Regions from separate parts of the Bradyrhizobium sp. CCBAU 25360 genome, predicted to be linked through region 3. Evidence: riboswitches for the same ligand, from Rfam matches in the RefSeq annotation. Region 3 holds a riboswitch; each other region holds the start of a gene.
The links. Region 3 has a riboswitch for cobalamin ahead of XH81_RS13460 (TonB-dependent receptor). Riboswitches for the same ligand answer to the same signal wherever they lie in the genome.

Region 1 (9,971 bases), on a different contig from region 3:
TCGCTAAGCCCAATACGCGATGCCCCCCTGGTCTGGTCGCTTTAAGCAACTTTTTCGACGCATCGGCCACATCCTGCCCGAAGCTTCCGAAGAACGGTTCAGCATAAGATAGCGGCGTCGACTAGGAGTGTGAGGAGATCTCAACCGCCTTGGACCAGTACGAGATCAAACGACGTCGGTGGTAACCACGCTGTTGTACATCTTGACGAATGACGTCGCTCACGGAACGAACCGCCCGCCTCTTTCTCTTCCAATTGCCGTCCAATCCCGGCGGGATCCCAAAGCCTGTCGGGACGACCAAAAGATCGTGTCTTCGGTTCAAATAGATATCGAACATGTGGTATCTCTTGTCGCGCGAGCGTAGATCGGCCGTTCATCGGTCTGGTGACATTGAAGCAACAGTCTCCCTTAAAGTCACTGGACGATCAAATGACATTCGAAAGCTCCATCCTGATACGTCAAGACCATCACGGGCACGATGGTGCAAGATCTGAGCGTGTTCACGTCCCAACTTTCCGCTGAGAGGCGCACTCGACGAGCGTCGACCTGAAACGTGCGAGAGTACATCTAATTTTACTTAGCTACTTTGCGGCTCTGCGGCTCTGCGGCGCTTACGCTACAGTTTTTGGTTCTGGCAACTAGTTGATGCAGCATAACTTTGACAAGTTCTAACGAGCACACCTTCGCCAGCTATCAGGCTCCCAAAGCAATGGCTTTACGAGCCGCCGCCTCCGGTACTAGTCGAAGTAATCCTTGGACCCGTCTTCGCGGACCGCATCGACAGTAAAGCAATCCCCCCGGCAAAGATCCACCTATGGCGCTGCCGAGCCGGGATGACCGGAAAGCGATTGTGTTCAAGGATCCTGGCCAGTTCGGGGCCGGCGTCTTTGACTAAAACGAACGTCAGGAGGGACCGAAAGGACGTTGATATCTATGTAGAGGCCGGACAACAGCAGGTCGTCATCGTCGCAAGCTGGGGAATTAGTTTTGAATGGTTCGGGCGCGACTATCACTTGCGCATTGCTTCTGGCAAATAGTCGGTCATCGCTCGAGACCGCACCAACAGAAGGCTCATCGGTCGATGCACGATCACGTTAAGCTCCCGCAACGTGTCCACAATTGCTTCGACGTGCTCATTCAGTTCGTCGACATAGCGGTCCTCGATCCCGTGGCGGACCGGTGCGCGAGCTCAGGCACCTGCTGCCGCCGACGAGAGAACGCGGATAATACCAGTCCGAGCGAAGCTCAAGATTGTTATAAAGGAATAAGTCGCAAGAGAGTTCGCGATCATGAGCCGCATGATTGGTGGCCGTACCCACCACAACTTCCTTCAATCTCGACCACTCGTCGTACGAATCTAAAGTCACGCTTACCCGTATCGGCCGTGCGTTCAGGTTTCATAGCCGAGTCCGATCAAGACGCGAGCGTAGGCACAGTCTCATAGGCACGCTCGCCGAATACGTTATCGCGGGCAAGCAAGCCGTCCATGCTAATGGCGATGCCATGACTGGCGAGCACGCCGGTGAACGTCGCGGCCGTGAATAGCCTTGGTCGGTGCTTAAGATGTCGCGCTTCCGTGGAAAACTCAGGAAGTGCGAAACCCTTGCTTACTCAGGCGTCCTTGCGGGATGCTCGAAAGGCTGATGTGGACGGATTAGCTAAGGCAGGTGGGGTTCGAAGCTCCAATACATCGGCGAATATTGTCCAATCGCGGACACTCTTTTGCTTGCAAAATTCAGTCTCCGCCTGCTGAGCAGCAGCACTCAGGGAGACGGCATCGACCTTGAATGCTGCCTGGCACGCACGATGCTCGCCGCCGGTATCGTCACAAACGGTCTTAATAAACCGAACATTAAATGAAGGCATGCCCCTCGCTTCCCGTGGTTCGCTTATCGACTATTCTGCCATTCGCATCGCGAGTATTTGATCTGCCTCAAGTAGCCCCCCAAGAGGTCTGTCCGCCCATCCAAAGATCGATCAGATGTAACGGCACGGCACGAGCCGCTTGCGCGCAGATTTCTTATATACGCCGGCGAGGGACTATGCGCGCAGGCGATCGTGCGGCAATCAGGCCAGGAACCCGTCTTCCATCCGACGGTCCACTAGCCGCCCCCACGGTAAGCCGATCATAAGGATTGTCGCAGCCCACGTTTCGATGAGCCCAGGTCCAGGACTCCAGTGCCGAGACCTAAAGGTGGGATCAGCCCCGACAAGGCTACCGACGATGAAGGCGAACAATCGTTTGACCATCCGTGTGCACGGAGCAATGAGGAACAATGCTGCCGTAGCCCATGGAGCGTGAGTTGCGCCTCAAATCAACACGCTGGCGTGCTGCAGAGAGTGCGATGGATTCGCGCATGCCCGAGTTCGGACATGTGCACTGCCACGCGGGGATTTGCGGCACGTGCGGCCGCTCGAGGTCAACCACTCCCGGACGAACGAGGCTTTTGACCCGCATCAATGCTACGACGGCTGTGTCCTGATAGAGGTGATCTTCTAGTAAGGTCAGACGCATGGCAGAAAGAACGACTTGAGCCCATGATGCTCTCATGTCCAAGCACCAGCCATCACTTTTTAGGACTCCTTTCGGGCGCAGCCGAGCCGCGGGTTGATGACCTACACATGATAAGTTGCGCCGCTTGCGATGACGTCTACTTTATCGACCTGCGGACAGGCCCGATTATGGGCTCCGAGCAACGCTACGTCCCTCCTATTGGTGTCAACCGAATCCAGCGTCTTCGCGCTCTCGCTGGAGCACGTGCTACGCGCGCGAGAGCGCGGCTGAAGTCGCCCGCACTCCACGGGATGACGCCGCAGAACACGGAGTATCTCACCAACAAGGGACGTGACATGATAGAAAACCGGGCCATTTACCCCGCCACAAGCCAGATTGCTGGAGCTGCAGACCAGTTTAGTTCGTGCAGAACAGTTACAAATAGCGACAGCCGAGGCCTTGAGCTGCCCCAGATCCATTCGGCGGAAGCTCAGGCCTTGTTTGCCGGCGAAAATCCAAATATTCGCGAGCGGACAGTGTTCCGGACCAACGATGCCACCGACTGCCCTCTGCCGCGGCTCACGCCATCAAGACCGCGCGCCGTCCGGTCGAATCGCGCAGAGCCTGCTCGCGCGAACGCCAAGCGATGTTCGTAATGTTCACAAGGTTGTCTGAATTTGTCAGCTCGCAGCGATGAACTTTGTTCAGGATCAAATGGCGATTTGATCTGGGAGCGGCTCGAAATCATGCCGCCCTTCGATCAGGATCTGGAGATTGCCGTGATCGAGGGGAATTCAATTCACCGGGTGGTCTTTCCCTGCCGCCGGGCGTTCGGCGGATGGATCAACGCGAATACCGGAGAGCACGTCGCCGTGCAGCCAACGCATTGGCGTATCTGGCTCGGATAGCGGCGGCGATCCTGCACAATAGATTGGTGTGAGTTGAAGCAGGAACTGGCTTCGGCGTCCTCTCGTCGGACACTATGTGGGGTTCATCGAATGAGAGCGCCTGACGGGGAAACATGTCCGAGCGGACCGATGAGAAGCCCCTTGCGGTTACGTCCGGCATCACCCCTCTCATTGTTGTCGCAACCGTTCCCACTCTTCTTATGAGAGACACCACGGTGTAGATTTCGTCTCTCAGACCAAACGATCGCTTAGCACGGCATAAGGAGCTACGATAAACGTATCGATATGAGTCCATATTCTCGGCCAATGTTCTCGCCTTGGTGAACCGTCGGCTATTATCTTTCGGCCAAGTACCGCGAGCCGTCAGCGTCGTTTCTCCGGATGCACATCCGTTCCAACCATCAACTGGGGCCAAGCACTTTTTGTTGGCCCCAAGTCTTGCCGCGAGATTAAGGAGGGCGGTATTGACCACAAGCGAGTAGCTTGGTCGAGAACAGACCGAGCGCCGGATCAATGATTTTGCGGAGACGATGCAGCGCGCAGTTCGCGGGCGGCAGCGACCATGTTGGTAATCGCAGGCCGCACCTCCTCCCATTTGCGCGTTTTTAAGCCGCAGTCCGGATTGACCCAGAGCTGTGATTCTTGCAAACGCGTCCGAGCCAGCACCATCAGCTCCTTCATTTCGCTCACCTCGGGAACGCGTGGAGAGTGGATGTCGTACACGCCAGGTCCGATTTGATTTGGGTATTCGTACTTCCTGAATGCGCCCAGTAGTTCCATTTTCGATCGCGACGTCTCGATCGAAATGACATCCGCATCCATTGCAGCGATCGCACCGATGATGTCGTTGAACTCGGAGTAGCACATATGTGTATGGATTTGCGTCTGATCGGTAACGCCTGATGAGCAGATGCGGAAGCACTCTCCGGCCCAATCGAGATAGGCCTTCCACTCCGATCGGCGCAAGGGCAATCCTTCGCGAAGTGCAGCTTCGTCGATCTGTATCATGCCCGCACCGGCATTCTCGAGGTCGCGCACTTCGTCGCGGATCGCAAGCGCAAGCTGACGGCAGACCTCGCTCCTAGGAATATCATCGCGAACAAACGACCAGTTCAGGATCGTCACCGGTCCGGTCAACATCGCCTTCATTGGCTTGCTAGTTAGTGATTGCGCGTAACGCCACCAGTCCACAGTGATCGGCTTCGACCGCACTACATCGCCAAACAGGATCGGGGGCCGGACGCAGCGCGAACCATAAGACTGTACCCATCCCTTCCTGGTAAATAGGAAGCCGGCGAGTTGCTCGCCAAAGTACTGCACCATGTCATTGCGCTCAAATTCGCCGTGCACGAGGACGTCAAGACCGATGTCCTCCTGCCAACGTACGGCGCGGGCTATCTCCTCCTTGATGAACCTATCGTATTGCTCGTCGCTCAGCGCGCCTCGCGCATGCGCCGCCCGAGCATTTCTGACTTCTGTGGTCTGAGGAAACGATCCGATCGTCGTGGTGGGAAAAGCTGGTAGTCCAAAGCGTGCCCTTTGGATCTCGGAACGACGTGCAAACGGACTTGCGCGCCGGCGCATCGTCTGGTCGATTGCGCTCATCCGGGCAGCGACATTGGCATCATGGATCTTCGGCGAAGTCCGCCGGGCAGTCGCAGCGCATTCCGAATCGGCAAGAGCGAGCCCGACATTTTGGTCGCCAGCGAGTGCTCGCGCCAGGATCGCAAGCTCACGCATCTTCTGAACAGAGAAAGCAAGCCAGCTCTTGACGTCGGACGTGAGCCCGGTCTCGAGTTCAACATCGACCGGCACATGAAGCAGCGAGCAGGATGGAGCGAGCTGTACACGGTGCTTGCCGAGCTTCGCAATCGCGGGCTCCAACCGCCGACGGAGCGACGACAGATTCGATCGCCACACATTCCGGCCGTCGATGACACCGAGCGACGTTACGAGATCTCTTCGACCGACAGCAATGATCTGATCCAACAACTCTGGCGCTCGAACCAGGTCAACGTGCAGACCCGAGACTGGGAGGCTCAAGGCGGTATCCAAATTGTCGCCTAGGTCGCCGAAATAGCTGGCAACCATGATCTTGATAGCCGGTCCCTCTTTTGCGAACCGCTTATAAGCATGTAGCAGTGATTTTCGTACCGCTTCGTCCAGATCAAGGACCAGGCAGGGCTCGTCAAACTGAACCCAACTTGCCCCTCGTTCGGCCAATTCATGCAGAACCTCAATATAGATCGGTATCAAATCATCTAGTAGGGATAGGGGCTGGAACGCGCCATCGGCACTCTTGCCGAGTTTTAGGAATGTGACGGGCCCGATCAGGACAGGGCGGGTCTGAAAGCCGAGAGCCTTTGCTTCCTCATACTCTTCGATGGGTTTGCGAGAGCAAAGTCTGAACGCCTGTCCCTTGTAAAACTCGGGAACCATGTAGTGGTAGTTGGTATCAAACCACTTAGTCATTTCCTGCGCGGGTGCGCCAGACCCCCGCTGGCGGAGACCGCAACTCGTATCCTGGTCGTCGCATTGTGATCCGCGAGCCATGGCGAAGTACGTCTTGAGGGAAACGTAGTCTCCTTTCGAGGCGTAGATCTCCGGGATAGCACCAACCATGACACTTGTATCGAGCACCTGATCATACAGCGAGAAGTCATTCGACGGAATGATCGTGACGCCGAGAGATTTCTGACGAGCCCAGTTAGCTGCGCGCAGCCCGGATGCGTCCTCGAGCAATTGCTGTTCGCTGATCTTTCCCGCCCAGTAGCTTTCGAGAGCGAGTTTGAGCTCACGCCTTGGACCGATGCGTGGCGTCCCGAGCGTAGCAACCGGAAGAGAGAGAAGAGACATAGTGTTAACCCCTGTTGGGGACAAAGGCCATGGCGGACGCAGGCAGAGGAAGTCGCGCATGCGACGGCTGCTTGGCGCACCACCGAGACACCCCGCCCGTGGACCAATACATCGTCGGGGCAGGTCTCCTGGCTTGCTGGTCATCGCTGCTGTCCGGCCTTCCCGAAGCCGTGCTGGCTTCAGTGACATCGTTGGACAGTAGCTCGCCGCTCACAGTTGCGGGGGCAGCGCCGGCATTTGCACCGGCTTCCCTCTTAGCTCCGGATCAAGTGGGATTCGGAGAACCTCGACGACTTGGATTATCGACAGGAGGACTCTTCCGTCAACCTCTCAGATCATGTGCCAAGCTAATCTGCGACATCTAGGCGAATAACCGTGCCTTTCTATGAGCAGCGCAATCTAGCAACATACGGGACGAGCAGGTTGACTTGCGTGCTAACCAGACTTCAAAGTTCATCGATTAAGTCGGCTTCGTGTCGCCAGCCATCATGTAGGCCGCACGCCGACGCCAACGATCGCGTACCAGACGGTTCAATGACGGCAAACGCACTTGAAAGGATCCACAAACTGCGGCCGATACACTGAATGGAAACATCGAAGCGTGCGCAGGTTGGAAAGTCGACAAGAGGGACATAAAACCCGTGCAACTCTCCGCCCTCTCCCTGGCACAAAGAATGCAAGCCGCTCGACATACCCAGTCTCTCTTGCTCGGTATGTCCAGCTCAGCCAATTGAAGCTGTCGCGGGCTAGGGAAGTTAGCGGCGCGTGACATAGAGGGGAGCGGCTGCCCGCGCGGGATAGCCACGGGTGCCCCGTCGCCTCTCCGTAAACTTCTTGCGCCCGCTCATAGCAGCTTCAAGGTTGCCAGCTTTGAAAGATGTACGGATGAAACGCGATAGGCCGAGGGTTATGAAGAGAATGTCGGGAAGACCCGCGCTATGGCTTGCCCTGGGCGGACTTCTAATGTGCCTAGCCTGGCCGGCTGCCATGAGCAACACCATTGGCGCCAGCGACAACCCACTTGTCGAAAGACTCAAGTCAACGTGGCGAGCGCAAGATGGTGAGACGATAGAACAAATCATCTCCAATGTCTCGAAGGTGGCACAGTTCGTCCCTCAGATGTGGGGGGTCGTTGAACTTGGCGAAAACGACTATGTTTTCGTTTCGTGGACCAGGCACCGAGACAACAAATCAGACGAACAGTACGCTATCACCTGGAAAGTCGCGCTCGACGGTACGATTGAGCTTGCGTCAACCTATGCGAAGCCGATGGAATTGGGCTGGCGTGCCCTAGCGCTCTCGTTGATCGCCAAAGAAGTCGCAGATGGTGAAAGGGACGCAAACTTTAGCTTTCTGCATGATCCAAGTAACTTCAACTTTGTGACTACGCCGCAAGGCCGGCTCGGCGATCTTCTGCGGCAGGGCCGATGCACTATCATTGAACCTGTTGGGGTAGACTACTTACCCAAGCAGAATGACAAGCCGAACGAGAAAGGCGATCTATGGCGCATTCTGCTCTTGGTGAATTGCGATATCCAAGGACCACGTTATTTTACACACAACGGGGTCATCACTTTCGAGAAGAGCGAAGGCCAAGATTGGGAGCCACAATCCTCTTTTGCCAAGCGCATCGCGAAATTTCCTCCGGGCTCCTGGTTTCAACGGACCGAGCCAAAGGAAGAGGAAGACTTAGGGGACCGAAGGCCTTAGTAGACGGCCGCGCAGAGCAACATCGCACCGCAGCTGCCGTACGGTCGAAAGCCTCGTACCAACTGCAAGACATACCCGCTCCGCAGTTGCGTTGCTTACGGCTCCGCAATAGTCCGGCTGCCCTTCTCGCAGCAGTTCGGCCTGCCCTACGAAAGGTCAAGCAGCATGATACTTTTCCGCCAGGTGTCGAGCTCAGCGGCGCGTACTAGGACGCGGACTCATTAAGGCGCATCCATAGCCTGATTGACGCGAGTTGAACGAATGCGAGGTAGTTGGCAGCGAGCCTGTCGTAGCGCGTCGCCACCCGACGACATTGTTTGATCCTATTGAAGAACCGCTCGACCTGCTTGCGAGCACGATAGAGATAGGGGCTGAAGCAGATCGGATCGCTGCGATTGCTTTTCGGCGGGATGTTCGCCCACGCACCCTTCTTCCTGGCAAGCTCCCTGATCCAGTCCGCGTCATAGCCACGATCGGCAAGCAGCATTGACCCGGATTTCAGACGAGACAGCAGTTTTCCGGCGAGTCGAACGTCATGGGCCTCACCGGGGCTCAGCGCCAACCGTACTGGCAGACCATTGCCATCGACCACCGCATGGATTTTGCTCGTCAAGCCGCCGCGGGACCTTCCCATTGATTGGCGCTGGTCCTTGTGATGCAGGCTCCATGCTGATGCACGCGGACAATGGAGGTGTCGATCATCTGGACAGCGGCATCATGGGCAGTGGAAAGCGCTTCTATGATGCAGCCCCAAACACCGGCCCGCCGCCACCTGACGAAGCAATTGTAGCAAGTGGTGTATGGGCCAAACGCCGTCGGCAGATCACGCCAGGGTGCTCCTGATCGGAGGATCCAGAAGATGCCATTCAGGACCCGTCTGTCGTTCACTCGAGGAACACCACGCGGCTTGTTCGGCAGCATCGGCTTGATGGTGGCCCATTCATGGTCGGCGAGTTCGTAGCGCATGATTCGAGCCCTCGGTGAGTTTGAATCACGGCAGTCCGGCCAAATGCAACGCTTTTGGCCCGCTCCTGGTGCGGCGCTTACGGACAGGAGCGGACATCAACCAGCCCTCCATCTCTGCCAAATGCGTCGAAAATGACCCTAAGCGGGCGTTGTAAGTCCCCTTACCTCGCATCAGGGACACGCGGCTGGCCGTCACAACCGTTTTTTAACCCCGCCCACGAAATGGTACGAACTTAGCTTATGATGGTGCTTTGACGCTGCTGGACTGTTAGGCGGATCGTATCACCGCACGACCCGTGGCATCTACCGGTGATGCGAGCCCGGTTGCTCCCGCCCTAAACTGGCGAGGGGCCATGTGCGACAAGTGCGACCAGATCGATGCCCGAATTCAAAAGCTCCGCATCCTCATCTCTCCGGGCCTGGAATCTTTTAGTCGCGTAATGATCGAAGCCGCCATCGAGGCGTTGCACGCAGAAAGGCAGGCATTCCAGTGCGAGGGCAGTTCGTCTTCATCCAACGGGTAACCTTTCGGCTGCGCGGGCCCTCGTTGAGAGCATTCGAGCGTTCGAAGGCTAACGGCGCTCGGGTCAAATCTCCAAGTGCCCCTCAGCGGATCCGCGGCGGTGTCCGCCGGTCTGTCCGCTTGCCCCCTGCGGAGGTTCCGGTTCGCTCGGCGAATGCGATGCCCCCGAGGGAGTGGAGGCGGCCTAACTCAAGTTATTGAAGTGCGATCGAACAGGCTGATGATCAGCACAATGGACGAACTCCTAAAACGCGCTGCTCTAGCTATCGCAGACAGCCAAGCGCTTCAGCACCATTGGCGCCTTCTGTTCGAAGAGCAGAGGTTTGAGCGAGTGCAACTCCGACGCTCAGTTCTCGAAAGTGCTCAGGCGAGGGTCGAGAGCAAGGCGATGCGCGAAAATGGGCAACCCTAATTGCTGTGAAATGAGATCAATCCATGGTAGTCGTCCTCTATCACCGGCTGAGGCCCTGCCCGTAGGCGCTGGTGGCTGAGAGACAAGCGAGCTCCCGCCTGC
Region 2 (9,971 bases), on a different contig from region 3:
GCGATCGCGCGCAACTGGACGCTGTGCGACGGCACCTGCCACCGGATGCCGCCGGCTATGCCAGCCCGTCGCGGCGTACGGTCGAGACGGCGCGCGCGCTGGGCCTCGAGCCGGAGCCCGTCAGTGAATTCCGCGAGCAGGATTTTGGTGACTGGACCGGCCATCGCCATGACGAACTCGAGGCGACCCGCGGTGAGGCCTATGCGCAGTTCTGGAACGATCCAGCTGGCGGACGACCGCCGGGCGGCGAGAGCTTTGCGGATCAGGTCGCGCGTGTCCGGCTGGGCCTGTCGCGGATCGCAGCCGGATCGGCCACGCTCGTCGTGCATTCCGGCACCATCCGCGCCGCACTCTGCATCGCGCTGGACCTGACGCCGCAGGCGGCCTTGCGCTTCGTGGTCGATCCGCTGTCGCTGACCCGGATCGATCGCCTCCTGAGCGGCTGGCGCGTCGTCTCCGTCAATCACCGGATCAGCTAGGACGATCCGGCACATTGGCCTGCGCAAACGTCGCCATGCCATTGTGGAGGCTGCAGGCGAGGCGCACCAGCGGCAGCGCGATGGCGGCGCCCGATCCCTCGCCGAGCCGGAGATCGAGGCTGATCAACGGCTGCACGTTCAGCGCGCGCAGCACCAGCCGATGCCCTTGCTCCGCCGATTGATGCGACGGCAGCAGGAACGGCTGGCACGACGGATTGAGACGTGCCGCCGCCAGCGCCGCCACCGATACGATGAAGCCATCGATCAATACAGGGATGCGGCGCTGCGCGGCCGCGATGATCGCACCTGAGATCGCCGCGATCTCCAGGCCGCCAACGGCGCATAGGATTTTTTCCGGCGAAGCGCCGCCAACGCCGTGACGCGCGATCGCAGCATCGATGACACGGGCCTTATGTGCGCGGCCGGCCGCATCGACGCCGGTGCCGCTCCCCGCGATCTCCTCGGCGCTGATGCCGAGCAGGCTCGCCGCGATCGCCGCTGACGTCGTGGTGTTGCCGATCCCCATCTCGCCGAAGATCAGGAGATCAGGCTGATGGGCAGCCGCACGTGCGACGGCGCGCTGGCCGGCCTCGAAGGCAAACGCCAGCTCGGCGGGTGCGAGAGCGGCTTCGACGCTGAAATCGCGTGTGCCGTGGCGCGGCTTGTCGGTGACAATTCCTGCCATCTCGTCCTGTGCCAGCGTGCCGGCGTCGACCACCTCCAGGCTCGAGCCAAGCTCACGCGCCAGCACCGAGATCGCGGCACCGCCGGAGGCAAAATTCGCCATCATCGCGATGGTCACGGCTTGCGGATAGGCCGAGACGCCCTGCGCGACGATGCCGTGGTCGCCGGCGAAGATGATGATCGGCACCCGCGCGGCACGCGGCTGCTCGGTCGCCTGCAGGCCCGCAAGCTCGATTGCGAGCTGCTCCAGCCGGCCGAGTGCACCGGTCGGCTTTGTCAGTTGCGCCTGCCGCGCGATGGCCGCCTCGCGATGGACGGCGGAGACGTCGGGGCAGTTTCGGGTGACCCATTCGGGGAGCATGCTGCCTCGCTTACGGCCTGCGCTTGAGAACGTAGCTATCCATGATCCAGCCGTGCCGTTCGCGCGCCTCCTCACGCAACGCCACGATGCGCGGGCCGACCTCGGCGAGCACGCCTGACATGACGATCTGGTCGGGCATGCCGAGATAGGCGCCCCAATAGATTTGAATCCCGGCTTGATCAAGCGACTGGAACGCCGTGCCGCCGTCGAGCATCACCACCACGGTGTCGACACCTTGCGGCCAGCCGCCTTCGCGCAAGCGCCGCCCCGTCGTGACCAGAAAGGGCTCGCCGATATCGTTGAGCGGCAGCGCATGGGCCGCGCACAGCGCCTGGATCGAGGTGATACCGGGCACGACTTCGATCGTCGGCAACGGATTGAGCCGTCGTGCAATACGCAGCGAGGAGTCATAGAGCGAGGGATCGCCCCAGATCAGCAGCGCAACCTTGCCCTCACCCTCGAGATGGTTTGCGATCGCTTTCGACCAGGTCGCGGCAACCGCATCGTGCCAATCGTCCACGCCCTTGCGATAGTCAGCTTCACCAGCGTCGCGCACGGGAAGATCGAATTCGGCAATGATTGTCTCGTCGCTGGTGAGCACGTCCGCGCAGATCGTCCGCCTGAGATCGGCGAGATCGGACTTCGCCGTCCCCTTGCGCGGGATCAGGACGAGATCAGCGGCGTTGATCGCTCGAACAGCCGCGCGCGTGAGCTGGTTGGGATCGCCGCAACCGATGCCTATCAGGGAGAGCGTGAACATCGCGAACGCGACGGGCGGCCCTTGCGGCCGCCCGCTCGCTTGTCTCTCAGGCCGCGTTGTGCAGGCGCGGGGTGACGAGGCCGGGCGCGGTGACGCCGCGCAGCGACTTCGCCAGTGCCAGCACCGCGAGATCGGCGAGCGGCTCGATCACGATGACCAGCGCATAGGACGCCGCGAACGTCGCGATGTTGGCGAGATTGGTCATGGCAAAACCGGAGCCATAGAGCGCCCAGAACGCCACCCAGGCGATCACACCGGCCTGATAGGTCGTCGAAAGCGCCAGGGCCTGCCGATACTTCAAATCAACATAGGCGGTGTTGCGCGAAATGATCCGTGTGGCGATCGCCTGAATCGCGAACAGCGGCACCAGCAGCGTGGTGATGTTCATGCCGTATTGCGGGATGTCAGCGGGCTCGAAGAACACGCCCTGGAGCAGCAGACCGAACGCAAGGCCGAAGGCCGCAGGCGCCGCGCCGAACAGCAGGAACAGTGTCGAGCCGAGAATGAAGTGCACCTCGGAGACGCCGACCGGGAAGTGCGGCAGGATCTCGAAGAAGGTGAAGACGAGGACTGTGGTGGCGAGCGTCCGCGCCGCGAACGACGTGATGCCCTGCTCACGCACGGTCTCCACCGCGAGCTTCAGCGCAACGCCGCCTGCGGCGATGCCGGTTGCGTAACTCAACACGAGCTTGGCGCCCGTCACTATGCCGGGTTCGATATGCATGGCTCAATTTCCTTCCTGCCGTCACACCCGACGGCCTTGGCCTCAAAACGTGCAGGGCCGGTCTCCTGGCTCGCGGTTCCCCGGGATTTCCGGCCTTCCCGGACCTTGCGGCCCAGTGGCTGATCGGAGTCCCTCACCGCTTACAGTCGCGGGGGCGGCTGGGGTTTTGGGCGCCGCAACTGGGTCCGCCCATCCCCATTCCCGATTATGCTCCGGCGCTTTGCGCCGCGTCGAGCACCATGCCTCTCTTGTGTGCCCCTTTCGCTGAGCCTGCGTCAAGGGGCGAACGGCGGCCAGGGCCGTCATGACGGATAATCCCCCGCCAGCGCCCCAAACAGGATCACGGCGGCCGTCGAGGCGGCGCCGCCGCGCGCAAGCTGCTCGGCAAGCTCGGCGATGGTGGTGCGGACCAGCCGTTCGTCGGGGCGTCCGAGGGATTCGGCGAACAATGCCGGCGTGGTTGGGGCGAGGCCGTGCGCGATCAATTTTGCAGCAAGCGCTGGGAAGGTGCGCCGGCCCATATAGACCACGGTCGTCGCTTCCGGGTCGGCCAGTGCCCCCCAGTTCAGGTTAGGCGGCAACGCGCCGGTGACATCAGCCCCGGTCACGAACTGCACCCGGCGCGAGGTATGGCGCCGGGTCAGGGGAATGCCGGCTTGCGCCGCGGCAACGCAGGCCGATGTCACGCCGGGAACGATCTCGTAGCCGATGCCGGCCTCACGCAGCGTCTCAAGTTCTTCCTCGAGCCGGCCGAAAATGCCGGCGTCGCCCGACTTGAGCCGCACCACGCGTGCGCCTGTCGCCGCATAGTCGACCAGCAGGCGGTTGACGTGGTGCTGCTTGGTCGAGGGACGCCCTGCCCGTTTCCCCACCGCGACGAGATTGGCGCCTGGCCGGGCGAGATCGAGGATCGCGCCAGAGGCAAGATCGTCATAGAGCACGACGTCGGCTTCGCGCAGCCGCGCGGCGCCCTTGAGCGTGAGAAGCTCGGGGTCGCCGGGCCCGGCGGAGATGAAGGAGACGAATCCGCTCACCGGTCCTCCGCGATCAGATGAAAGAAGGTGCCGGTGGCGTGGCCGCGCTGCGAGCCGGTCTCGGCGATGACTGCGCCAGTCGCATCATGCACGACCGCCAGCGGCGTATCAGGCTGGGCAAGAATGGTCGAATAGTGGAATTCGTGGCCGCGCAGGCGCGCGCCGGAGCGATGTCCCGGCATCGGCGCGGCGAGTTCGGCCAGACGATAACCGAGATGCATGCGGCGTTTGGCAAAGCTCGTCTCCAGGCCAAGCAGGCCTGTCATCTCGTGGCGGATTCCGTCCGCATCGGTCAAAGCGGTTCCCAGCACCATATAGCCCCCGCATTCGCCGTGCACCGGCCGCGTTTCGGCGAAGGCGCGCAGGCCGCTGCGAAAACGCGCATTGGCCGCGATCTTGCCGGCATGCAACTCGGGATAACCGCCGGGCAGCCAGCACACATCGGCGCTCGCGTCAGGCGCTTCATCGGAGAGCGGCGAGAATGTCGAGATCTCCGCGCCCGCCCGGCGCCAGGCTTCCAGCATATGCGGATAGACGAAGGAGAACGCCGCATCGCGGGCCAGCGCGATGCGCTGCCCCGGCGGTGTCACGTTCAGCCCATTCGCGGCAGGTTGCGGCGACCAGCTGGCAGCCGATCGCAGCACCGCATCGAGATCGACATGCTCGGCGACGAAGCGCGCGGCCTCGTCGATCAGCTTGCCGATCTCGCCCTGCTCTTCGGCCTGCACCAGGCCGAGATGTCGCTTCGGCAGGCTGATCTCGGCATGACGCGGCAGCGCGCCGAACACGGCAATGCCGGAATCGTTGAGCGCACGCCGCACGAGGTCTTCGTGGCGCGGGCTGGCAACGCGGTTGAGCACGACGCCCGCAAGGCGCACACCGGGGCGATAATCGCGAAGTCCCGCGGCGATCGCCGCCGCGGTCTGCGCCTGACCGGAAGGATCGATCACCAGCACCACCGGCCAGCCCAGCATCTCCGCAATGTCGGCGGTGGCACCGGTGCCGGAGACACCGCGCGCGGCGACGCCGTCGAACAGGCCCATCGATCCCTCGGCGAGCACGACATCGGCGTCCGCGCCGCGGCTGACGAGATGGGCGATGCCCCCGCGGTCCATCGCCCAGCTATCGACGTTGACGGAAGCGCGCCCCGTGGCGGCGGCGTGGAAGGCGGGATCGATGTAATCGGGACCGCTCTTGAAGCACTGCACGTTCAATCCGCGATTGCGCCAGGCGCGCGCGAGCGCCAGCGTCAGCGTGGTCTTGCCGACGCCGGAAGCCGGCGCGGAGATGACGAAGCCTGCCGCCATCACGAGGCCTCCGGAAAGCGTGGCTCGGCACCGACAGGCCGATAGCGACGATCGTAGTCGGCGGCATAGAGGCGGCTCTCGTCGAAATCCGCAGCACCAAGCGTTCTGCCGACCAGAATGATCGCGGTGCGCTCCATCTCGGTGCCGACGGCAGCATCGAGCGTAGCAAGCGTGGCGCGGACGATGCGCTGGTCCGGCCAGCTCGCGCGCCAGACGATGGCGACCGGGCAATCCGCGCCATAATGCGGCGCGAGCTCGGCGACGACCTTGTCGAGCAGATGGATCGACAGATGGATCGCAAGCACCGCACCGGTCGCGGCGAATGCGGCGAGCTTCTCGCGCTCGGGCATCGCACTGGCGCGGCCGGGCGTGCGCGTCAGCACCACCGTCTGGGCGAGACCGGGCAGCGTCAGCTCAGCCTCCAGAGCGGCGGCGGCGGCGGAGAAGGACGGCACGCCAGGCGTCACGGTGAAAGGGATACCGAGTGCGCGCAGGCGGCGGAGCTGCTCGCCCATCGCCGACCAGACCGAGAGATCGCCGGAATGCAGGCGAGCGACGTCCTTGCCTTCGGCATGCGCGGCGGCGATCTCCGCGATGATCTCGTCGAGCGATAGCGGCGCGGTATTGACGATGCGCGCGCCCGGCGGGCAATGCGCCAGCACGCCTTCGGGGACCAGTGAGCCCGCATAGAGGCAGACCGGACAGGCCGCGATCAGGTCGCGGCCGCGCAACGTCAGCAAATCGGGCGCGCCCGGCCCTGCCCCGATGAAATGCACCGTCATGCGCCGTCTCCTTCCGCGATCGCGGCGGTCGCAGTGCGATCCCGCGAGACAACGCGTGCCGAGATCAGCCGTGCACGCGGCCCCGCCGCAGCGAGAGCTGCTGCTTCGGCAACCGATCCGATGCCGAACTTCTCCATCACGAGTTTGGACCGGGTCGGCGTGGCTATCCTGGCCAACATGTCGGCCGGAACAGCCTTGATCGGCACGCCGCACTCAAGCGCGAGCTGCTTCAACGGCTCCGCGTCGGCCTTGTCGCTGACAGTTGCCATCGCAGTGAGGCCTTCGGGATCACCCGCAGCCAGCAGCGCTTCGCGCAGCGAAGCGAGAGTGACATCTCTCCTGAACCCAAACCCGACCACCTTCATCGGACCGTACTCCACTGCACCACCGGCCGTGCCGCCTCCCAGGATCGGTAACGGCCGAGCGGGCCAGCATAAGCGATGTCGACCCGCATCAGCTCGCCGCCGTGGCGCTGGTGCAGATCAACGAGCAACGCTTCCGTCTCCAATGTCACTGAATGTGCAACCAGCCGTGTGCCCGGTGCAAGCCGCGACCAGATCGCATCGAACATCGCGATGTCGAGGCCGCCGCCGATGAAGACCGCATCCGGTGCTTCGAGTGCAGCAACAGCTTCAGGCGCCCTCCCCGTGACGACGGTTATCCGGTGCGAAAGTCCAAACGCCGCTGCATTGCTGCGGATGTTTGCGACGCGATCCTCGCGCGGCTCGATTGCGGTCGCCGTCCCGCCGCACAGCGCCCACTCGACCGAGATCGACCCCGAACCGGCGCCGATATCCCACAGCCGTTCGCCCGGACGCGGCGCCAGCGCCGAGAGCGCGAGCGCACGCACCGGCCGCTTGGTGATCTGGCCGTCATGGACGAACAGATCGTCAGGACGCCCCGAGGCGTGGGGCATACCATGCGTGCCCTTCGCCTCAACGGCGACGGTGATCAGGTTTCCAGCGGGATCACCGGCGAAACCGTCGGCGCGATGTTCTTGGATGCTATCGCGCGGACCACCGAGTGCGGCGAGCGTCCAGAAGGCCGAGGCGCCCCATCCGCGCTCGCTCAACCATTTTGCGAGATCGCTTGCCGCTTTCCCATCGCGCACGAGGCAGATGATGCGCGCCCCTCGCGCCAGATGCGGAACGAGACGTTCGAACGGTGCGGCGTGAAGCCCGAGGCAGACGGCGGATTCGAGCCGCCAGCCCAGCCGCGCGGCCGCAAGCGAGAAGGTCGACGGAGCGGAATGCGCGGTCCACTCGCCGGTCTGCAGCTTCTCGGCGAGACCTGCACCTGCGCCATGCCAGAACGGATCGCCGGAAGCGAGCACCACTGTCGGCCGGCCGCGGCTGCTCAGAACGACGTCGGCGTCGAACGGCACCGGCCACGGACGGCCGCGGCTGCCGACGCCGGCAAGCGCGAGATGCCGTGCACCACCGAAGACGGTTTCGGCCTCATTGAGCGCCTTTCGGCTTGCTTCGGACAGCCCGGCAAGGCCATCTTCGCCGATACCGATGATGGTCAGCCAGGGATCAGCCAAGGAATCAGCCATGACGCGCGCCCTCATTCTGGGCGGAACTGCCGATGCGAGCCTGCTCGCCGCGGCGATCGCGCGCGCAGGCATCGAGGCCATCTATTCCTATGGCGGCCGCACCCGCGCGCCTGCGGATCAGCCGCTGCCGACCCGCATCGGCGGCTTCGGCGGCGTGAGCGGGCTTGCCGACACCATCCGCAGCGAAGGCATTACGCATGTGATCGACGCGACGCATCCTTTCGCTGCGGAGATGAGCCGCAATGCGGTCGAGGCGTGCGCGGAAACCGATACGCCGCTGATCGCGCTGGAGCGCGCGCCTTGGACCGGGATGTCCGGCGACAATTGGATTGAGGTCGCAGATGTCAACGCTGCAGTCGCCGCACTGCCGGAGGCGCCCGCAAACGTGTTCCTCGCCATCGGCCGCCAGCACATCGCGCCGTTCGCAAGCAAGCCGCAGCACACCTACACGCTCCGCTTCGTCGATCCGCCCGAAGCGCCCCTGCCCTTTGCGGCCGAAATGATCGTATCGCGTGGACCGTTCAACCTTGACGGCGAACTGGAGATGATGCGGACGCGCGGCATCGCATGGATCGTCGCCCGCAATTCCGGCGGCGACGGCGCGCGCGCCAAGATCGACGCGGCGCGCCTGCTCGGCCTTCCCGTGGTCATGATCTCGCGGCCGGAGCTGCCCGAGCGCCGACGGGTTGAGAGCGTCACTGAGGTGATGCAGTGGCTCAGTCATTCGACCCGCCTCGGTGCATAGACCCAGCGGCCGACGCGGCGCGTCTGCGAATTGCCGACGATGACCAGCGTGCGCATATCGGCCATCTCGGGCCGGGCTTCGTGCAGCGTGACAGTTTCGATCCTCTCGTCAGCTGTGCTGACCGCGCGCGCAAAAATCACGAGGCGCTCGCCGCAACCGGCGTCCTTCAGCACCGCGAGCGCGCGGCCAAATCCTTCGGGCCGACTTGCGGAGCGCGGATTGTACATCGCAATCGAAAGATCAGCTTCGGCGGCAAGCCGCAGGCGCTTCTCGATGACTGCCCACGGCTTGAGATTGTCGGAGAGATTGATGGCGCAGAAATCATGGCCGAGCGGCGCGCCCGCGCGCGCGGCAGCTGCCAGCATCGCCGTGATGCCAGGCAGCACGCGAATCGAAAGATCCCGCCATTGCGGCGCCTGTTCAAGCGCCTCGAACACTGCAGAGGCCATCGCGAAGACGCCGGGATCGCCCGAGGACACGACAACGACCTGCCCGCCTTCGGACGCAAGCCGCAGCGCTTCGCTCGCGCGCTGCAGCTCCTCGCGGTTATCCGAGGGATGCAGCTTAAGCCCGGCACGCGGCGGCACGCGCGTGACATAGGGTGCGTAACCCAGAATGTCGGTTGCGGCGGCCAGCGCGGCCGTGACCTCGGGCGTTACCAGCGCATCGCTGCCCGGCCCCAGGCCCGCGATGGTCAACGTGCCCGTCATTCTGCAGCGTCCAGTTGCCGGCCCTTGCCGTGCACCAGCACGATCGCGAAATAGGGACAGTCCGCGCCGTCAATGTCGGCGAGCCGCACCACGCGCTCGCCCGCCATGGTGCCGCACTCGACCAGCCAGGCATCATCGAGCCGGCCGGCTGAGCTGAGCGCGCGGCGCACCTTTGCGAGATTGCGCCCGGTCTTCATGACGACAACCGCATCGGAATCGCGCATGCGCCGCTCGAGCTCGTCCTCGGCCAGCGTTCCCATCAGCACGGTCGTCACGTCATCGCCGAGCGCGATCGGCTGCCCGACGCCGTTCCAGCAGCCGACCATGCCGGGAATGCCCGCAATCACCTCGATCTCGACACGGCCCTGCAGGCGTATGTGCAGATGCATGAAGGAGCCGTAGAAATAAGGGTCGCCCTCGCAGAGCACGACGACGTCGACCGCGCGCGAAAGCCGCGCCAGACGCTCCGCCCACTCGTCGTAGAAGCCCGCCAGCAGCTGCACGTACTCGGCGCTGTCGAAGGCGATCTCGGTGGTGACCGGATATTCCATGGGATATTCGGTGACATCGGCCGCCAGCATGCCCTCGACGATCCGCCGCGCCTGGCCCGGCCGGCCCTTCTTGCGGAAGTAGGCGACGTGGCTTGCGGCGCGCACGGTGCGATTGGCGCGCACGCTCATCAGATCAGGATCGCCAGGGCCGAGACCGCAGCAGATGATGCGCCCCATCGCTATTCGCTCCGGCTCGCCAAGGCGTTCACGGCGGCAACGGTAATCGCGGAACCGCCGAGGCGGCCCTCGACCGTCAGCGCCGGCGCCGGCGGATCGGCC
Region 3 (9,971 bases):
CTGGACGTAGTTGCGCGTCTCCGACAGCGGAATGCGCTCGACCCAGTCGACCGGATCGACCTTGGGATCCCTGGGGTCGCCGCGCGCCTGCACCCATTCGCGCACGCGGCCGCGGCCGGCATTGTAGCCGGCAAAGGTCATGATCTGGTTGCCGCGATATTCCGACAGCAGCGCGCTGAGCTCGGCCGCGCCCATTTGCGTGTTGTAGACGGGATCGGAGACCATCTTGTCCCAGTCGTAAGTCAGGCCAAAGCGCTTGGCGGTGTCGCGGCCGGCTTCAGGCGTCACCTGCATCAGCCCGACCGCATTGGCCGGCGACTTGTCGCGCTGGTCGAACGAGCTTTCGGTGCGCGCCACCGAATAGATCACGCTGGTCTCGATCGCGGGCGCGACCTGCTGGTGCTCGGGGATGCCGATGGTCGGAAAAGCGTAATGGTCGAGGGCGAGCCCGCGCGCCAGCGCCGACTTGCCGACCTCCAGCATCACGCGCGCATCGCGGCGCTGTCCGGCGAGTTCGCCGAGGCCCTCGAGGGCCGCCACGTCGGTGCTCTCCCTGGCGAAATCCTCGGCGTAATAGAACACCGTGTCGCGCTCGCCGATGCCGTAGAGCATGTCGGCGGCGCGCACGCGCTCGTCTGCGGGCGGGGTGTCGAGCGCGGCCAGCACGGGCGAGGGCGGTCGCAGCTCGATGCGATCGAGGCCGAGCTTTGCGCGCGCAAGCTGGCCGTAATAGGCGGTCGGATAGCGCGCGGCCGCCCGGTAGCTCATGCGCGCATCGGCCGTCGCCCCCATCGCCTCGGCGGCACGGCCGCGCCAGTAATGGGCGCGCGACAGCGCGATCGGATTGGCCGAGCCTTCGTCGATGGCGGCGAAGTGCACCATCGCCGCCTGGGGATCGCCGAGGAAGCGCAGCGCGATCCAGCCGCACATGAAATGATAATCGACGCGGTAGACTTCCTTCTCGGGCACCGCGGCGGTGCGCACCACGTCATACGCCGTCTTGAACTTGCCCTGGTCCAGCAGCTTGCGCGCGAGCAGGCGACGCTCGCGCCACCAGGCGTCGGTGTCCTGGGCGGCCATGGTGTCGGGCGCGGCGGCCAGGATCACCTCGGCGGCGTCGTCGATGCGGTCCTTCTGGAGGTGCCATTGGGCGCGGCACAGCACATAGCCGAGATCGCGGCGCGCTTCAGTCGGTACGTCCTCGAGATCATCCTTGGCCTTGCTGGCCTTGCCGGTGACGGCGGCGCAGGCCTTGACGATCGCCAGCGCATCCTCGCCGAGCCGTTTTGCCGCGCGCCGCGCACCGGCATAGTCCTTGGCGCCGAGCCGCTTGTCCATGCGGGCGCGATGATCCTCGGAGTTGAGCAGATCGCGGAACGCTTCGTAGGAATCCTCCTCGCTCCGCTCGGACAATTCGTCGGTGCGCCAGGCCTCGCGCACGAGCCGGGTAGCCCTGTCGACGTCGCCTTCAGTGAGCAGCACGCGGGCGAGGGCGAACTTGCCCTTGGCGCTGGTCGGGCGGTCCATGGTGAATTTGTGCACGGTGGCCGCGTCGGCCTTCTCCTGCCACAGCCGCGCCTCGGCGCGGCGGCGGAGCAGGGCGCTGCTCGGCCAATCCGGATTGGCGGCAAGGAAGGCGGCATAACGCTTGAAATTCGCCGTGCTCTCGGAATGGCGCAGCATGAACCAGTCGGCGAGCTTCTGACCGGCGGGATCAGTGATGCGGTCGCGCGCCGCGCTCGCGTCATCCGTCTTGCCCTTGCGCGCGAGGTCGATCGCATCCTTCAGCGCGGCGAGGTCGCCGGTGAGGGGCGGGGCGGCCGGTTTCTCTGATGGCTCGTCGCCGGTCTTCTTCGACTTGCGCTTGGCCTCGGCATGCTTGCCGTGGCGGGACTTGGCCACGGCATGTCGCTGCTTGCCGGCTTTCGCCTCATGCGACTTTTTCGGCGCAGACGATTTGTGGCTGCTCTTCGCCGCCAGCTCGGTGGGGAGGAGGGCCATTGCGGCCACGGCAACGAGAAACGCGAGCGAGCGTAGGCACTGGTTCATCCCATGGTCCCCCTGCGAAACCACTACAAACCAAGGTCCGCGACGACATGCGGCTTGAGAATCAACGACATCGAGAACGATGCCACGGCATCGTTTCGCATTCCTCACGCTGTCGCAACAATGCGGCAAAATACGGATGTGACGAGGGAACTTCCGCTGGGGGGCAGTTCCTTTAACCTTTGTTAACGATCCGGGCTCGCGCGACGACCGGCCATGGTCTGGGCGCCAGGAGGAACCAGATTGCGCGTGTTCCCGCAGCAAGATCCGGTGTATGGAGTTCCCTTGCTTCGTCCCTTTGGCCTTTGTCCCTGCAGCTATGCCGATTTTCAACCAGTCGATCAGGCGCAAGATCGTCGGTATCGCCCTCGGATTGATCGTCCTGATGCTGGTCACCTCGATACTGTCGATGGTGATGTCGAGCCAGGTCGGCGTCCTGCTCGACGAGCTGACCAACCGCTACATCCCGGCCTATGGCGATCTCGCGCGCGTCAACATCCGCTCGCTGGAGCGATCGGTGGCGCTGCGGCGGATGATCATGACGAAGATGCAGGCGTCCTCGGACGAGGAGGCCTATGCGGCGCGCCTTCGCGAGTTCGAGGACGCCGACCGCAAGATCGAGGAGGAGGCCGAGCGCGCGCGCAAGCTGATCAACGCGATCATAGACGACCCTCGCACGCCGTCCGACAACGCCGCGCTGGCACGGATCGAGACCCGCATCGAGACCGCCGTCGGCGAGCTGCGCCGCGATCAGAAGGAGAGCCACGCGAAACTCCTCAACCAGATCGACGCACAGCAGATGGCGGAAGCGCGCATCACGCTCGAGCATATCGACGCGCTGCGCGACCAGTTCAACCAGAAGATCGATGCGATCCGGGCCGACATGCTCAAGCAGGTCTTCGCCAGCACGTCGCAGGTGATCGGCCATCAGCACCAAGCGATCATCGTCTCTGGCATCGTGACGTTGCTCGCGGCGATCGTCGGCTTTGCCTTTGCGCTCCTGGTGTCCAGCGGCATCACGCGCCCGGTGCGGCTGCTGCTCGCCGGCACCCGCGAGGTCGAGGCCGGCCGCTTCGACAAGACCATCACCGTCTCCACGCAGGACGAGATCGGCGAGCTCGCCGCGGCTTTCAACCGCATGACCGAGCAGCTCAGGCACAACGAGCGCATCCGCGAGACCTTTGGCCGCTACATCGATCCCAAGGTGGTGCAGGGGCTGATCGACCGGCCCGAGGTCGCGATCGACGGCGAGCGCCGGGTCATGACCATCATGTTCTGCGACATGAGCGGCTTCACCTCGATGAGCGAGGGCATGACCCCGCGCGGCCTCGTCAGGGTGATGAACCACTATTTCACGGTGATGTCCGGACCGATCAGGGGTAATCGCGGCATCATCGACAAATATATCGGCGACGCCATCATGTCCTATTGGGGCCCGCCCTTCATCGAGGAGGACGAGCAGGCGCTCCTGGCCGGCATCGCCGCAACCGAGATGGTCGACCAGGTGCCCGCGCTGCAGAAGCAGCTGCCCGACCTGCTCGGCATCCGCGCCATGCCGGCGCCGTGTGACCTGCGGATCGGCATCGCCACCGGCGAGGTCCTGACCGGCAGCATCGGCTCCGAGCTGATGATGAGCTTCACCGTGATGGGCGACGCCGTGAACCTGGCCTCGCGGCTGGAGGCCGTCAACAAGGTCTACGGAACCCGCATCCTGATCTCGCAGGCAACTGCCGACGCGATCGGAGCGCGGCTCGAATTGCGCGAGATCGATCGTCTGGCGGTCGCGGGCCAGAGCGCGCCGCAGCCGATCTTCGAGGTGATGGCGCGGGCGGGCGCACTCACCGGCGCGCAGGACAGCCTGCGCACGCATTATGCCGAAGCGCTCGCCGCCTATCGGGCCCGCCGCTTCGACGAGGCCCGCGCCGCCTTCAACGCCGCGCTCGAAGCCGTCCCCGGCGACGGCCCCTCGCGCACGATGCTCGGCCGCATCGCGCAGTTCGAGGCCAAGCCGCCGGAAGAGGGGTGGGACGGCGCCTGGCGGCTGGAGCAGAAATAGCCGTTTTTGTTGCGCCAGCTCGCCCTGTCCGGAAAAAACGTTTCTACTCGATAACGATGTTCGCCGTGACCTATTTCCCGGGCTTAGGTTGGATGTCCTTGAGGCGTTTGACGGGGACACGCCGATGACGGAACTTCAGGACAGGCTGGAACGGTTCGAGACGCTCACCGCCGAATGCGAGCTGATCGCCAAGCTCGCCACCGACAGCACCAAGCGCGAGTTCTATCTGAAACTCTCGGAGCAATACCGTCAGCTGGCGGTGGACATGCGGCAGGCGATCGCGACCAAGGCTGCTGCCTGACGCCGGCTGCAATCCGTTCTTAAGGTTTGGCGCGCATCCTTGACCTCGCGAGCGATCGCTCGTGGTGGAAAGGCCGGGGTTCGCTGCAATGCAGCGCACCTCGCGAGTGTCATTTGCCATGCTTGACAGGGCAATCACATGCGCCTCGTTGCCGTGATCATATTCGCGCTCATGACGGCGGCCTGCGACCAGGAGCAGGACATCACCGGCTCGACGCCGACCTGCCCGATGCGGAACTACAGCTACAATCCCCGCGACATGAACCAGTGCGTCAATGCCTGCAAATCGTGCGATCGCGGCACCACGGTCACCTGCACGACCTCCTGCACCCTCAAGGGCGCGCGCTGAGCGCACCGCCTTCTGCCTTGTAGGGATGCAACCCGTGGAATGGGCGGTGCCTGGGCACCGGAACGATCCACATGGGTCAATCATTGAAGCAAGTGGGCAGGACGCGGAGTCCGATGGAAATGGGTATGCTCGATCCCGGCCGGTTTCTGGTGTCGTGCTCGCATTGCGATGCCTGGCCGATGGCAGCCAACGTGAAGCGGTCGAGTTGGACGGCGTCTCCACACGAGGTGCGCTTTGTCTGCACGCGCTGCCGGCGCGAGGAGACCGCGATCGTCTCGGCCTCCGGCGAATTGACCCCGATCAAGCGCGTCGATGTTCCGCCGCGCGACGTCGCTGCCGCCTGGGCCCAGGCGCAACGGGTGCGAGGGCGGACCTGAGCGGCCGGCACCCAACGGTCGATTGACTCCCGGGGCGAACGGCTCGTAAATGATCGGCGACGGTTCTCCTCATGGAGATCAAAAGGGAATGTGGTGCGGGATTGTCCCAACGCAGGGATTTGTCTCAACGCCACGGCTGCCCCCGCAACTGTAAGCGGTGAATCTTTCGTCTCATGCCACTGGGAATCTCGGTCCTGGGAAGGCGACGCAAGGTCACGACCCGCGAGCCAGGAGACCTGCCGTCAGCCGTGGTCACACGCGAAGATGTCGGTCGGGGAGTACAGACATTGGCTTCACCGGAGCAATCCATCGCTCTGCCGTGAAACCTCGTTCGCTGTGACGTGCCACTGACGTCATACCGAGGTTACCATTGTGTCCCGTCTTGTCCCTGCTGCCAGGCGCCTCAGCGTCGGCCTGCTCGCATCCGTTTCCTTCCCTTCGCTCGATCTGTCCTCCGCCTTCGCCCAGCAGGCGCTTGCCGAGCAATTGCCGCCGATCGAGGTGACCAGGTCCGACGATCAGAACCGAACGCGCGCCAGGGCGATCGGCGATGGCGAGGCGGGGGTGAGGACGAATGTCGCGCCGGCAGGCAATGGCGCCGGCTCATCCGGCTCCGGCGGTGAGGCTGCCGCCGGCAGCGGCGGCATCGTCGGGGCCGCGACGACCGTCATCACGGCAGCCGATATCGCGCATTCGCCATCGCAGACGCTCGCCGAGATCATTGCGACGCAAACGCCGGGGGCCCAGATCACGACGTTCTATGGCGGCCAGATCGGCGCCAAGACCAGCGTGGACCTGCGTGGCTTCGGCGCCTTTGCCACTGCCAACACGCTGGTGCTGGTCAACGGCCGGCGGCTGAACGACGTCGACATGGCGCAGGTGGACCTCTCCACCATCCCGCTCAATTCCATCGAGCGCATCGAGGTGACGCGCGGCAATTCCGGCGCGGTGCTCTACGGCGACAACGCGGTCGGCGGTGTGATCAACATCGTCACCAGGAACGGCGTCGGCGGACCGCCCGTGACCGCGCGCATCGAGGCCGGCTTCGGCTCGTTCAACACCAGACTCGGCAACGTTTCGACCTCGCTCAATTCCGGTCCGTGGTCGACCTCGTTCTATGGCAACACGGTCAGGACCGATGGCTATCGCGACAACAATCGTTATTCGCAGCAGAACGGCGTCGGCAATCTCAACTACACCACGCCAGGCCTGACGGCCTTTCTCACCGTCACCGGCGACAATCAGGAGTTGCGACTGCCGGGCGGCCGCACCGTCGATCCCTCGATCGGCCTCAATGAGGTCGCGACCAACCGAAGGGGGACCAGCACGCCGTTCAACTATGCCAACCAGCAGGGTATTGGCGCGACCGCCGGGTTCACCAAGACCCTGGTCAACGGCGTCGATCTCATCGTCGACGGCGGCGTGCGCGACAAGAAGCAGCAGAGTGCGTTCTTTTCCAGCCCGACGCCGGTTCCGGCTTTCTTCTCGTCGACCTATGTCGGTTCCCATCTGACGACATGGTCGATCACGCCGCGGCTCAGCGTGAAGAGCCTGCTGCTCGGCATGCCGTCGCAGCTTCTGACCGGCATCGACTATTACGATGCGAGCTTTGAGCAGAACCGCGGCGCCGGGCAGGGGCTCGCCCCCTGGCACAATTACGACCTCAGGCAGCAGACGGTTGCGGGTTATTTCCAGCACACATTGGGAATCGCCCCCACGACAGACATCTCCTACGGCGCGCGGTTGCAGAACGTCAGTCTTGCGGCACGCGACAATTTCGACCCGGCAGCTCCGTTCAACGCCGACATCGGCGCGTTGCCGCTGACGAGCAACGAGACCCAATATGCGCTGCATCTCGGCGCCGAGCATCGCCTGAACGACCAGGTCTCGCTGTTCGGCCGCGTAGCGCGCGCGTTCCGCACGCCTGATGTCGACGAGCGCCTGTCCTCAGGGCCTTCGTTCGATCCCTTGACCTTCGCTGCGATCCCGCAAACGTTCCAGCTCAAGACCCAGACCTCGCAGGACATCGAGGGCGGTGTTCGCATCAAGGGCGGCGGGTTGCAGCTGCAGAGCAGTCTCTATCTGATGGATCTCACCAACGAGGTCCATTTCAATCCGGTCCTGTTCTACAACACAAATCTTGATCCGACCCGCCGCTACGGCTCTGAGACCAGTCTGTCCTATCGCGTCAACGACGCCCTGCTGCTGCGCTCCGGCGTGGCCTATACAAGTGCGGTCTTCCGCGAAGGTATCTGGGCCGGCAACGACGTGCCGCTGGTCTCGCGCTACACGGCGAGTGCGGGTGTCACCTGGAACATCTGGCAGAATTACGTGGTGCTCGATGCCACCGCGCGCTTCTGGAGCGAGCGTCGCATGGACAACGACCAGGCGGGCACCCAGAAGCCGATCCCCGCCAACGGCACGATCGATCTCAAGCTCAGCGGCCAGGTTGAGCGCTACTTCTGGTCCCTCAGCGTCAACAATGTGCTGAACGCGCTCTACTACGACTACGCCATCGCGAGCACCTTCACGGACGGCCGCTTCAGCGCCTATCCGCTGCCCGGCCGCACCTATCTGCTCAAGGCCGGCGCAACGTTCTGATTTTCGCCAGGGCCGTCACACGCCCTCAAACGGACTAGAATTCGAAGAGAAGGAGATTCAACCATGGCTCTCGGCATCCTGCCGTCTGGTGACGATCGCTCCCGGCTTCACCCGGTCGCGCCGCGCCTTGCGCCGATGTTCTGCTTTGCGCTGCTGACGGCGTCATGCGCGCTCGCAAGCTTTGCGTTCGCGTGCGCCACGCCGTTCGCGGCCTTCGCCGTCATTGCCGCGGCGATGCTGCCGCAGCGTCCGGCGCTGCTCGTCGTCACCGGCGCCTGGCTCGTCAACCAGATCATCGGTTTCGGCGTGCTGCATTATCCCGTTGATGCCAGCACGATTGCCTGGGGCTTCGTCATCGGCGCGGCTGCGCTTCTGGCGACCGCGGCAGCTTCGGCGGTGCTCGGCCTGCTGCCGCAGGGCCGCACGCCGTTGGCGCTGCCGATCACGCTCATCGCCGCCTACGGGATTTACGAGATCGCGCTGCTCGCCGCGACGCCGTTCCTCGGCGGCGAGGGCGCCTTCACCGCCGCCATCGTGACGCGCATCGCTCTGACCTGCGCCGTCTGGCTCGCCGGCCTCGTCGCGATCTGCGAGATCGTCCGTCTGGTCGACCCGGCCGGACGCAAGCGTGCGATGTCGGCCTGAGCGGCCGCTCGTGGCCGTAGCCTGTGTCGCCCTCTGTCAATCCGCGTCGCTGAAAATATTCCACTTTACCGAAATTCGGTTTCGGCGTATGTGTGGTCCATCCCGGCTCACCAAGAGGGGCGATCATGTGTCGTCACGCATCGCGAGCCGGGCTTGCGGTGGACGCGGCAGCGTCGGCACGAGAGGCGCGGGCAGGGCGGGGTGTCCCTGTGAGCCCGAGGCTTCGTGCGACGAGCGGCGCTGTCAGGCTTCGTCTCGTCTGTAAGTTTCCGGCTTCGTCGACAGGGCCAGGAAAAACTGCGGCGAAATGGCGGGCCGCGCGTACGGCAAAACCGTGTGGTCCTGGCCGTCGTTGCTACGGTCAAGCTTCCGCGGAGGTGCGAGCGAGCCCAACCGGGCAGACTGCATCATCCAATTCGCGGGGCGAGGGAGGCCAGAAGGAATGGTCGGCTCCCGGGAGATCACGGCATAAGCCGTCCAGCCACTGCGCAGCGAAGGCGGAGTGATTGGCCACACCTGTACGCTGCTGTGCGGTTCTTTCTGCGTGTGCATTTCGCGCAGCGGACCGCGGGTGCGAGCCAGCACCCGGCCTTCCCTGCGCCCTCTTGGATTGGAGGGTGGAGAGTTGAATCAAAGCTCGGGCGAAATCCGCCGCGAGGACGCGAAGACGTGTCTACGATTTAAATGCAGGTTGGAGGAGTGCCGCCACCTCATACTCCGTCATTGCCGAGCAGGAGAGAGCCTACGTCAAACTCTCGTCTCGTGCCTCGGACGCAGCGCAGCGCCCCGGCGATGCGAAAGCATCGTCCGGTGCGCTGCAGAGCCGGGGCCCATGTCTCCGCGAGCGCTATCTGTGGTTTCTGGGTCCCGGCTCTGCGCCGCAACGCTCGCGCGTTGCGACTTGTCCGGGATACGGGAGGGAGTAGCCAACGAGCGGAAGGGCACACCGACTCACTTGCGCACGCCTGGTCGCCGAGGAGGAGTTGGGCGCAGTGTGCGTGCCACAAAATCTGAAGTTGTGGATCGTCATCTTCCTGAGGGTATTGCAGTAATCCAACCCGTGTCTTCCCGGTAACGATTGTGCTGTCTCCGCAACACTCATCCCGGATTTAACCCTCATCACCGGCGGTTCGCATCGCCGCCGCTTTTTGGCCACACCCGAACATGAATAAAATCACTCTAATGTTTTACGGGCAGCGGCGGTCTTCGAAGGGCCACGAGAAAATCCCAAGGTCGATTCAAATCTTGGCTCTGATTTTTCGGGTCTGAAAGGGTTGACCGAGGAAACTGGTTTGCGATGAACGCGAAGACCGACATCAAGCAGAGGCTGCCGAGCCGTCACGTGACGGAAGGCCCTGCGCGCGCGCCGCATCGGTCCTATTTCTACGCCATGGGTCTGACCACCCAGCAGATCCACCAGCCTTTCGTCGGCGTTGCCTCCTGCTGGAATGAAGCCGCTCCCTGCAACATCGCGTTGATGCGCCAGGCGCAGGCGGTGAAGAAGGGCGTGGCGTCGGCCGGCGGCACCCCGCGTGAGTTCTGCACCATCACCGTCACCGACGGCATCGCCATGGGGCATGACGGCATGCGCTCCTCG

Region 1: another riboswitch for cobalamin. It lies ahead of metE (5-methyltetrahydropteroyltriglutamate--homocysteine S-methyltransferase); the one in region 3 lies ahead of XH81_RS13460 (TonB-dependent receptor).
Region 2: another riboswitch for cobalamin. It lies ahead of XH81_RS25900 (energy-coupling factor ABC transporter permease); the one in region 3 lies ahead of XH81_RS13460 (TonB-dependent receptor).

What each region holds. Positions count from the first base shown of each region.
Region 1 is NZ_LBJA01000001.1:823,146-833,116, forward strand. Features, by position in the region: partial or broken gene XH81_RS03660 (IS3 family transposase) at 1,432-1,574, opposite strand; gene XH81_RS03665 (hypothetical protein) at 1,612-1,866, opposite strand; gene XH81_RS03670 (hypothetical protein) at 3,241-3,402, shown strand; gene metE (5-methyltetrahydropteroyltriglutamate--homocysteine S-methyltransferase) at 3,913-6,258, opposite strand; cobalamin riboswitch at 6,360-6,562, opposite strand; gene XH81_RS03680 (nodulate formation efficiency C protein) at 7,246-7,968, shown strand; one part of gene XH81_RS03685 (IS5 family transposase) at 8,174-8,625, opposite strand; one part of gene XH81_RS03685 (IS5 family transposase) at 8,625-8,934, opposite strand.
Region 2 is NZ_LBJA01000042.1:384,743-394,713, reverse strand. Features, by position in the region: gene XH81_RS25915 (histidine phosphatase family protein) at 1-479, shown strand, start outside; gene cobT (nicotinate-nucleotide--dimethylbenzimidazole phosphoribosyltransferase) at 472-1,524, opposite strand; gene cobF (precorrin-6A synthase (deacetylating)) at 1,535-2,284, opposite strand; gene XH81_RS25900 (energy-coupling factor ABC transporter permease) at 2,331-3,008, opposite strand; cobalamin riboswitch at 3,047-3,265, opposite strand; gene cobA (uroporphyrinogen-III C-methyltransferase) at 3,311-4,042, opposite strand; gene XH81_RS25890 (cobyrinate a,c-diamide synthase) at 4,039-5,349, opposite strand; gene cobM (precorrin-4 C(11)-methyltransferase) at 5,349-6,131, opposite strand; gene XH81_RS25880 (cobalamin biosynthesis protein) at 6,128-6,496, opposite strand; gene XH81_RS25875 (bifunctional cobalt-precorrin-7 (C(5))-methyltransferase/cobalt-precorrin-6B (C(15))-methyltransferase) at 6,493-7,674, opposite strand; gene XH81_RS25870 (cobalt-precorrin-6A reductase) at 7,685-8,431, shown strand; gene cobJ (precorrin-3B C(17)-methyltransferase) at 8,407-9,141, opposite strand; gene XH81_RS25860 (precorrin-2 C(20)-methyltransferase) at 9,138-9,869, opposite strand; gene XH81_RS25855 (precorrin-8X methylmutase) at 9,872-9,971, opposite strand, start outside.
Region 3 is NZ_LBJA01000036.1:107,523-117,493, forward strand. Features, by position in the region: gene XH81_RS13435 (transglycosylase SLT domain-containing protein) at 1-2,049, opposite strand, end outside; gene XH81_RS13440 (adenylate/guanylate cyclase domain-containing protein) at 2,366-4,102, shown strand; gene XH81_RS13445 (hypothetical protein) at 4,227-4,403, shown strand; gene XH81_RS13450 (hypothetical protein) at 4,542-4,751, shown strand; gene XH81_RS13455 (hypothetical protein) at 4,865-5,128, shown strand; cobalamin riboswitch at 5,172-5,386, shown strand; gene XH81_RS13460 (TonB-dependent receptor) at 5,501-7,729, shown strand; gene XH81_RS13465 (hypothetical protein) at 7,793-8,374, shown strand; gene ilvD (dihydroxy-acid dehydratase) at 9,672-9,971, shown strand, end outside.